DNA from 2 places in the Janibacter sp. YB324 genome. Region 2 is predicted to be linked to the other one. Evidence: riboswitches for the same ligand, from Rfam matches in the RefSeq annotation. Region 2 holds a riboswitch; the other holds the start of a gene.
The links. Region 2 has a riboswitch for cyclic di-AMP ahead of H7A72_RS01985 (C40 family peptidase). Riboswitches for the same ligand answer to the same signal wherever they lie in the genome.
Positions count from the first base shown of each region.

Region 1: another riboswitch for cyclic di-AMP. It lies ahead of H7A72_RS17025 (NlpC/P60 family protein); the one in region 2 lies ahead of H7A72_RS01985 (C40 family peptidase).

Region 1 is NZ_CP060120.1:3,189,871-3,194,267, forward strand. It holds gene H7A72_RS17260 (GNAT family N-acetyltransferase) at 1-856, opposite strand, end outside; gene H7A72_RS15710 (GTP pyrophosphokinase family protein) at 958-1,629, shown strand; cyclic di-AMP (ydaO/yuaA leader) riboswitch at 1,760-1,942, shown strand; gene H7A72_RS17025 (NlpC/P60 family protein) at 1,939-2,703, shown strand; cyclic di-AMP (ydaO/yuaA leader) riboswitch at 2,867-3,055, shown strand; gene H7A72_RS15720 (C40 family peptidase) at 3,052-3,900, shown strand; gene H7A72_RS15725 (long-chain fatty acid--CoA ligase) at 4,042-4,397, shown strand, end outside.
Region 2 is NZ_CP060120.1:395,575-399,971, reverse strand. It holds gene H7A72_RS02005 (Na+/H+ antiporter subunit D) at 1-267, shown strand, start outside; gene H7A72_RS02000 (Na+/H+ antiporter subunit E) at 264-830, shown strand; gene H7A72_RS01995 (monovalent cation/H+ antiporter complex subunit F) at 827-1,093, shown strand; gene mnhG (monovalent cation/H(+) antiporter subunit G) at 1,090-1,467, shown strand; gene H7A72_RS01985 (C40 family peptidase) at 1,528-1,995, opposite strand; cyclic di-AMP (ydaO/yuaA leader) riboswitch at 2,347-2,522, opposite strand; gene H7A72_RS01980 (metal-dependent transcriptional regulator) at 2,646-3,362, opposite strand; gene H7A72_RS01975 (MFS transporter) at 3,370-4,397, opposite strand, start outside.

The DNA.
Region 1 (4,397 bases), 580 kb from region 2:
GCGTGATCGTCGGCCGCGACTGCTGCGCCAGGTGCGGGTGCCGGAAGACGCTCGCGATGAGCGGGCGGCCGGCTTCGTTGGCCGCGGTCGTGCGGTGCACGGCGAGCAGCTCGAGGTCCTCGGGCGCCAGGACCAGCCCGAGCTCCTCCTCGACCTCGCGCAGCGCGCACCGTGCCGGGCTCTCGCCCTCCTCGGGCTTGCCGCCCGGGTGCATGAAGGACTCGGTGCCCCGCTTGCGCACCGTGAGGACGTGCCCGTCGGCGTCCCGCAGGTCGACGGCGCTCACGACGATCGCGTCGCCGTGGTCGCGGGGCCGCTCGCTCGCCAGGACGGCGTAGACGAGGCTGTCGGTCCACTCCCCCTTGCTGAAGAGGTCCTCCAGGTGGGTCGCCTCGAGCCGCATCCCGAGCCGCTCGCACAGGGCTGCCGAGGCGGAGTTGCGTGCGTCGAGCTCGGCGACGACGCGGTGCGTGCCGTAGTGGTCGAAGGCGTGGTCGATGAGCGCACGAGCCGCCTCCGTCGCGAAGCCGCGCCCCGCCACGTCGGGACGGAAGACCCAGCCGACCTCTCCCTTCGCCCCCGTCCCGTCCGTGGCCCACAGGGCGACGTCGCCGACGACCGCACCCTCGTGCTCGACGACGAGGGCGAGCGCCTGCCGCGGGGTGTCCAGGCCGGCGCGGCCGACCCGCTCGGCGACGCGGGCGACGGCGACCTCGCGGGTCCACGGCGGCTCGAGCAGGTGGCGCGCGACCTCGGGGTCGGCGTAGTAGGCCAGGGTCGCGTCGACGTCGGCGTCGCGCCACGGCCGCAGCACGAGACGCTCGGTGCGGATCGGCAGGAGCGGGGCGGAGGTCACGGCAGCACGCTAGCGCCGGCGCACGAAGGGGGGCGCTCCCCCCTTCGTCCCGCCTCGCCGGTGCACACCCGGCTCTCAGGGGACCGGCCTACGCTGGCCGGGTGACCAGCGCCGCCCAGCCCCCTGGCCTACCCGAGCTCTCCGACGACGCCGTGCGTCGGTTCGCGCAGATCCGGGAGGACTTCACCCGGATGATGCTCGGCTACCGCTTCGGCATGGAGCAGGTGGCGACGCGGCTGGAGATCCTGCGCGAGGAGTTCGCCGAGCTGCACCTCGACAACCCGATCGAGCACATCTCCACCCGGGTCAAGAGCCCCGAGTCGATCCTCGAGAAGGCCGCACGGCAGGGCGTGGAGCTGGAGATCCCGGCGCTGCGCGAGCACATCACCGACATCGCCGGCGTGCGGGTCATCTGCTCCTTCGTCGCCGACGTCTACCGCCTCATGACCGCCCTCACCGAGCAGGCGGACATCTCCGTGCGCTTGGTCAAGGACTACATCGCCAACCCCAAACCCAACGGCTACCGGTCGCTGCACGTCATCCTCGAGATCCCCGTCTTCCTCTCGTCGGGGCCCGTCCAGGTGCCGGTGGAGGTGCAGTTCCGCACCGTGGCCATGGACTTCTGGGCGAGCACCGAGCACAAGATCTTCTACAAGTACGAGGGTGACGTGCCCGCCCACCTGCGCCAGCGGATCAACGACGCGGCGGCCACGGCCGCGCGCATGGACGAGGAGATGGCGCAGCTGCACCGGGCGGTGCACGGCACCGACTGAGGCGGGCCGGCGCCTGCCGCGAGCGCCCGGCGCCACAGACACGCCGGGACCGATAAAAGATCTCCACAGGGCCGTGACCAAACCGTGTCCCGATGCCCTATTCTTCTTTTCGACCCCACACTGCGGGGTCACCACCAGGTCGCCGAGTCCTGCCAGCCGGGTGGTCCCTGAACACCACGGCAGGAGCGGGGGACCCATTTTTTCGGCCCCAGTGCCTCGGGGTGAAGTCCACGCGGTCGCATGACCGCTGGGCGGGATGCTCATCTCCATCCCAACCCGACAGCTAACTCCGCAGGCGGAGGAGATCCCATGTCGATGTTCTACGCCGGGCGCCACCGCGCCCCGAGCACCAAGACCCCCCACCGCGCCGGCGCCAGCATGGTCGCCGTCGCCGCCGTGAGCCTGGGCACCGCCGCGGCCACCGCCCCCGGCGCCAGCGCTGCCCCCTCTGCGGTCAGCGCTCCCGCGGCTGCCTCCGTCTCGTCGGCCACCTCGGCGACGACCTTCTCCGGCCTGGTCAAGCGGGGCCACCGCGGAAGCCTGGTCAAGCAGGTCCAGCGCAAAGTCGGCGTGAGCGCCGACGGCATCTTCGGCCCCATGACCCAGTCCGCGGTCAAGCGCTACCAGAAGCGCAACGGCCTCGTCGCCGACGGCATCGTCGGCCCCCGCACCGGCACCAAGATGGGCCTGCGCTCGACCTCCACCGTGTCCTCGCGCACCACGACCCGGTCCTCGGTCTCCACCTCCTCGGTCCTGTCGACGGCGGCCAGCCTCGTCGGCACGCCCTACGTCTACGGCGGCACCTCGCGGTCCGGTTGGGACTGCTCGGGCTTCACCCAGTACGTCTTCGCCCGCCACGGCAAGAGCCTGCCGCGCACGGCCGAGCAGCAGCGTCGCGCCACCACCCGCGTCTACTCCCCGCAGCCCGGCGACCTCGTCTTCTTCGGCGCGCCGGCCTGGCACATGGGCATCTACGCCGGCAACGGCATGATGTACGACGCCGGCAACGCGCGCGTCGACACGACCAAGCGCAAGATCTGGACGAGCAACGTGACCTACGGCCGCGTCCGCTGACCCCAGCACCCCACGACGAAGGGGGCTCCGACCATCACGGTCGGGGCCCCCTTCGTCATTGCTGCCCCTGCGTCATTGGTGCACAACGGGTTTCGCCACCCGCGTTACCATTTCGTGACTATATGACCTATGGTCGAACGCGGTCCCGGCCACTGCCGGGACGCCGTCGAGGACGCCGAGTCCTACCACCTCGACGGGGTACCCCAGCAGCACCGGTAGGAGCGGAGGACCCAACCTCTGGCCACACGGCCTCGGGGTGAAGTCCTACGGCGGGGCATCGCCCGGTCGAAGGGCGGGATGGTCTCCATCCCAACCCGACAGCTAACTCCGCAGGCGAGAGGAGACAGCATGACCATGTTCTACACCGCACGTCACGCCGCCCCCCGCGCCCACCGCTCTGCGGCACAGCGCACGGGCGCCGGCGTCCTCGCCGCCACGGCTCTCGGCCTGGGGGCATCGACGATGACCGCCACGAGCGCGGCAGCCCAGGGCGGCCCCGAGGCTCCGGCCCCGGCCACCTCGCAGACCGCCTCGACCGGCGGCGCGCAGAGCGCCGGCAACTCCGTCGCTCCCAGCGGCTCGACCTCCCTCTCCGACCACGTGCGCGTCGGCGACACCGGCAGCGTCGTCAAGCAGATCCAGGACAAGGTCGGCGTCAGTGCCGACGGCGTCTTCGGGTCCCTGACCGAGCAGGCCGTGAAGAGCCGGCAGGCCAAGAACGGTCTGTCGGCCGACGGCATCGTCGGCCCCGAGACCGGCTCCGCCCTGGGCCTGACCGGCGGCGGCTCCAGCTCGACCGGTGGTGCCCAGTCCGCGGACGGTGGCACCGCCGAGACCGCCCAGGCCTCGGCCAGCGCCCCGGCCTCCGACTCGTCGATCGTCAACACCGCGCGCAGCCTCACCGGCACGCCCTACGTCTACGGCGGCACGACCACCGCGGGCTTCGACTGCTCCGGCTTCGTGCAGTACGTCTACGACAAGGCGGGTAAGGACATCCCGCGCACGACGCAGCAGCAGCAGGCTGCAGCCACCCCGGTCTCCAACCCACAGCCCGGTGACATCGTCTTCTTCGGCAACCCCGCGTACCACAACGGGATCTACGCCGGCGACGGCAAGATCATCGACGCGGGCAACTCCGAGTCGCCGGTGCAGGAGCGCGACATCTGGACCGATGACGTGACCTACGGCCGCTTCTGAGCGACCCCGCGCAGGCCGCTCCCGAGCGGCTCGCACGACAAGGCCCCGACCGCTACGGTCGGGGCCTTGTCGTGCTCGGGTGCCGAAGGCGCGTGAGACACTGGCCCTTTCTACACGTGTAGTCGTCCCAGGAGGTCATCCGTGCCCGCCACCCACGCCACCGGCGAAGCCCTCGAGCTCACCGACCGCGACCTGCTCCCCCTTCGTCCCTGGCGTCGGGCGCAGGAGGACCCGCAGCATCCCTCCTTCAGCCACGTCGTCGACGGCGACTGGCAGACCATCACCGCCGGAGAGCACCTCGAGAGCCTCGTTGCGACGGTCCGGGGACTCATCGCAACCGGCGTCACCGCCGGTGACCGTGTGGTGCTCATGGCCGACACCCGCTATGAGTGGCTGCTGCTCGACGAGGCGATCTGGAACGCCGGGGCCGGCACCGTCCCCGTCTACCCGTCGTCGTCGCGCAGCCAGCTCGAGTGGATCGTCCGCGACTCCGGCGC
Region 2 (4,397 bases):
CCGAGCTTCGGGCGCCTGAGCGACGCCATCGGCGCCGCCGTCGCGGCCCAGCGCCCCTCGACCCCGATCGCCCCGCCGCCGGCGGTGACCCAGGTCGAGCGGCCGATGCCGCCGCTCATGCTGGGCGCGGCCGCCGCGGTCGTCGCCTTCAGCCTGGGGCTCTCGCTCTTCGCCGGCCCGCTCTTCACCTACACCGACGCGGCGGCCCGGCAGATGCTCTCCAGCGATGCCTACGTCCGCGCCGTCCTGCCCGAGGAGGCGCCGTGAGCGACACCGCCATCGACACGACCCCGGCGACCCGTCGGCGCGGCGGCTTCCAGCCCCGGGCGATCATCGCCCTGGCCGTCGTGTGGGTCCTGCTCTGGGACCGCATCACCCTGGGCAACATCGTCAACGGCCTGATCATCGGCGCGGTCGTCACGCAGATCTTCCCGCTGCCCTCGATCCAGTACTTCGGGCGGATCCACCCGTGGCGCCTCCTGCTGCTCATCGGGCGCTTCCTCGTCGACCTCGTGAGCGCCGCGGTCCAGATCGCCGGCGCCACCCTGAGCCGCCGCCCCAGCCAAGGTGGCTCGATCGTCGAGGTCCGGATGCGCACGCAATCGGAGTTCTACATGACGATCGTCTCCGCGCTCGTCTCCCTCGTGCCCGGGTCGATCGTCGTCGAGGCCAGACGCGGCGCCAACGTCCTCTACGTCCACGGCTTCCACGTCACCACGCCCGAGGGCGTGGAGGAGCTGCGCCGAGACGTCCTGGCCGTCGAGACCCGGGTCGTGCGGGCCATCGGCACCCCCGAGGAGATCTCGATCTGCACGCAGGAGGTCGCATGAGCATCATCCTGTCGATCGGGCTCGGGCTGCTCTTCGCCGCCGCCGGCCTGGTCCTCGTGCGCATCGCGCGGGGTCCGACCACCCTCGACCGTGCTCTGAGCCTCGACGTGGTCATCGTCATCGTCATCGGCATCATGGCGACCCAGATCGTGCGCACCGGTGACGCCGGGACGCTGCCGATCCTCGTCGTCTTCAGCCTCACCGGATTCGTCGGGTCGGTCTCGGTCGCCCGCTTCATGGCCCGCAAGGACGATGCCTCATGAGCTGGGCGCAGATCCTCGACCTCGCCGGGGCGATCAGCCTGCTCCTCGGTGCCACGCTGGCGCTCGTCGGCGCGATCGGCCTGGTGCGCCTGCCCGACTTCTTCGCCCGCATGCACGCCGCCACCAAGCCGCAGACCCTGGGCCTGCTGCTCATCCTGCTCGGCCTGGCGCTCACGGTGCGCACCTGGGCCTCGGTCGCCACGCTGCTCATCGTCGTCGGCGCCCAGGCCCTCACCGCCCCGGTCACGGCACACATCCTCGGCCGCGCCGGCTACCGCACCGGCATCGTCGAGGACGGCCTGCTCCACCACGACGAGCTCGGCGCCGCCTACCGACGGATGCAGGAGCAGGACCGGCAGCGCGAGCAGTCCTGACGACATGACGCAGGGGGCGAAGGGAGCAGCTGCTCCCTTCGCCCCCTGTCGGGTCGGCGGTCAGACCCGGCCGTAGCCGGAGACCCCGTCGAAGATCGGGCGGATCGAGACCGACGAGCCGGTGCGCGGCGAGTCGATCATCATGCCGTCGCCGACGTAGATGCCGACGTGCCACGACGGGGACCCGAAGAAGACCAGGTCGCCGGGCTGCGGGCTGGACACCGGGGTGGCGGCGGCCTGCTGGGCGGTGGTCACGCGCGGGATGGACTTGCCGGCCTTGGCGAAGACGTACTGCGTGAAGCCGGAGCAGTCGAAGCCCGCGGGGGTCGAGCCGCCGTAGACGTAGGGGGTGCCGATGTACTGCTTGGCGATCTCGATGACATTGCTCGAGGCGGCCGGGGCCGGCGCCGCGGTCTCGGCGGCGGGGGTCGAGGTGCTCGCCTGCGGGGCGGGCGACTGGCGCTCCTGCGAGCGGCTGGCGGCCTCGGACTCGCGCTCCTGCGCGGCCTGCTCACGCTCGGCGCGCATGCGCAGCTGGTAGGGGGTGGGGCCGGTCGGCTTGGCGACGGGCTCGACCTCGATCTTGCCGAAGGCGGAGGTCGCGGCCGTCGAGGTGGCCGGGGCGCTCGGCGCGGTGACGGCCGCGGCAGCCGGGGCGGCGGGGGCAGCAGCGGCCCGGACCGGGGTGGCGTCGACCTGGTCGGCGGCGGTGCTCGCCTGCGCGGGGATGGCGATGGCGGCGACGAGACCACCGGAGGCGGCGAAGGACGGCGGAGCCCTTGGCCAGCGGGGTGCCCGTCTGGCTGATGACGGTGCCGATCTCGGTCAGGGGGTTGTAGCGCTCAGGAGCGCGGTGGCGCCCGACGTTGTGAGACACGATGTATACCTCTGTCCCGCCTGCGAGGTCAGCTGTCGGGTTCGGGCCAGAGGTGCGGTCCGGTCCCGCGGCACCGGACCGACCCAGCGGTCCGCACGCCCCGGGACTTCACCCCGAGGAGCATCCGCGATGCCCCATGAGTGGGTCCCCCGCTCCTGCCATGCGGTGCTCTCACTACCGTCGGTGCGGTGGCAGGACTTGTCGTCCGCGTGACGGATCCGCCCAGGGGAGGCGGACCTCCCGACCGCACCTGCCGATCACGAAAATGTCACACCGAGGTCACGGCACGGTACGCACGCGGTCAGGGCGCGATCTGCTCCACGAAGACGTGGACGGCCACGTCGCGCGGCAGCGAGACCGCGTCGGAGGGGGCCGCGCCGTCACGGGCGACGATGATGCGGTCGTCCTCGGGAGTGACGCGCACGACCTCGCGCGGGCGCAGCCGGGCCTCGGTGAGCAGTGCGAGCGCCTCGTGGTCCTCCTGCGCCGGCTCACCGATGCGCCGCACACGGAAGGGACCGGTCAGGCCGCCGTCGACGACGTCGGTGAGGCTGGAGAGCCCCTCGAGGTAGTCGTCGGCCGGGGCCTCGTCGCCGCCGGCGAGCAGCTCGTCGAGGCCGGGGATCGGGGTGCCGTAGGGCGACTCGCGGTGCTCGGGGATCATGGCGAGGATCTTGCGCTCGACGCGCTCGCTCATCACGTGCTCCCAGCGGCAGGCCTCGTCGTGGATGTGCTCCCACTCGAGGCCGATGACGTCGGCGAGCAGTCGCTCGGCGAGGCGGTGCTTGCGCATGACGCGGGTGGCGAGGAGCCGGCCCTCGTCGGAGAGCACGAGGCGACGGTCCTCGCCGAGGCTCACCAGCCCGTCACGCTCCATGCGCGCGATCGTCTGCGAAACGGTGGGACCCGAGTGCCCCAGCCGCTCGGCGATGCGGGCCCGCATGGGCGGGATGTCCTCCTCCTCGAGCTCGAAGATCGTGCGGAGGTACATCTCCGTGGTGTCGATGAGATCCTTCACGGCTCCATCATGCCTTGCCGCGCTCCCGGTCGGCTCGCGAGACCCACAGGCTCGTCCAGCCCAGCCCGACGAGCCCGGTCGCGCCGAGCACCACCGCCGCGACCGGCAGCGACACCAGGGCCGTCACGGCGCTCAGCCCGAGCGTGCCGCCGGCGTGGCCGAGCTCGCCCATGAGCCGCCAGGCGCCGAGGAACTGCGCGCGGTCGCGGTCCGGCGCCGCATCGGCCCCGAGGGTCATGACGATGCCGGACCCCAGACCATTGCCCAGGGCCATGACGAGGGCCACGGCGAGCAGCTCCCCCTTCGTGCCGGCGAGGGGCAGCGCGAGGAAGGACGTCGAGACCACCGACAGCAGCACCGCGACGACCCACACCCGGCCGAGGCGGTCCATGACCCAGCCTCCCGGGTAGACGAGGAGCAGCTCGGCGACGCCGGCGACGGCGAAGATCTGCGAGGAGTCGACGCCGTCGAGCCCGATGTGCACCGCCCACAGGGGCAGGATCACCAACCGCGACTGCCGCAGCGCGGAGATCACCGTGACGCCGATGCCCTGGGTGAGCAGGAGGCGCGCGTGCTGCCGCACGACCCGCAGGACCCCCGTGTGCGGCTCCCCGGCCCGGGCCCGCTCGTGGTCGCCGGTGAGGTCGGGCGCGGTGAGCACGGTGACCACCGAGCCGACGGCGAGGAGCACGGCCACTCCGTAGGCCCCCTGCAGGCCGAAGGGGGCGATCGCCACCGAGCCCAGGACCGGCCCGAGGAGCAGCCCCGCGCGCATCGAGCCGCCGAGCAGCGACATGCCGCGGGCGAGCAGCCGCTGCGGCAGCACGTCGATCATGTAGCCCTGCCGGGCGAGGAAGAAGGCCGAGGACGCCAACCCGCTCAGCAGGAGCGCCACGCCCATGAGCCACAGCGAGGGCGCCCAGCCGGCGACCGCCAGGGCGACGATGTCGAGCAGCCCGGCGCGCACGAGCGTGGCCCGCTCCCCGATGCGGGCGACGAGCGCCCCGGCGGGCAGGACCCCGACGAGCTGGCCGA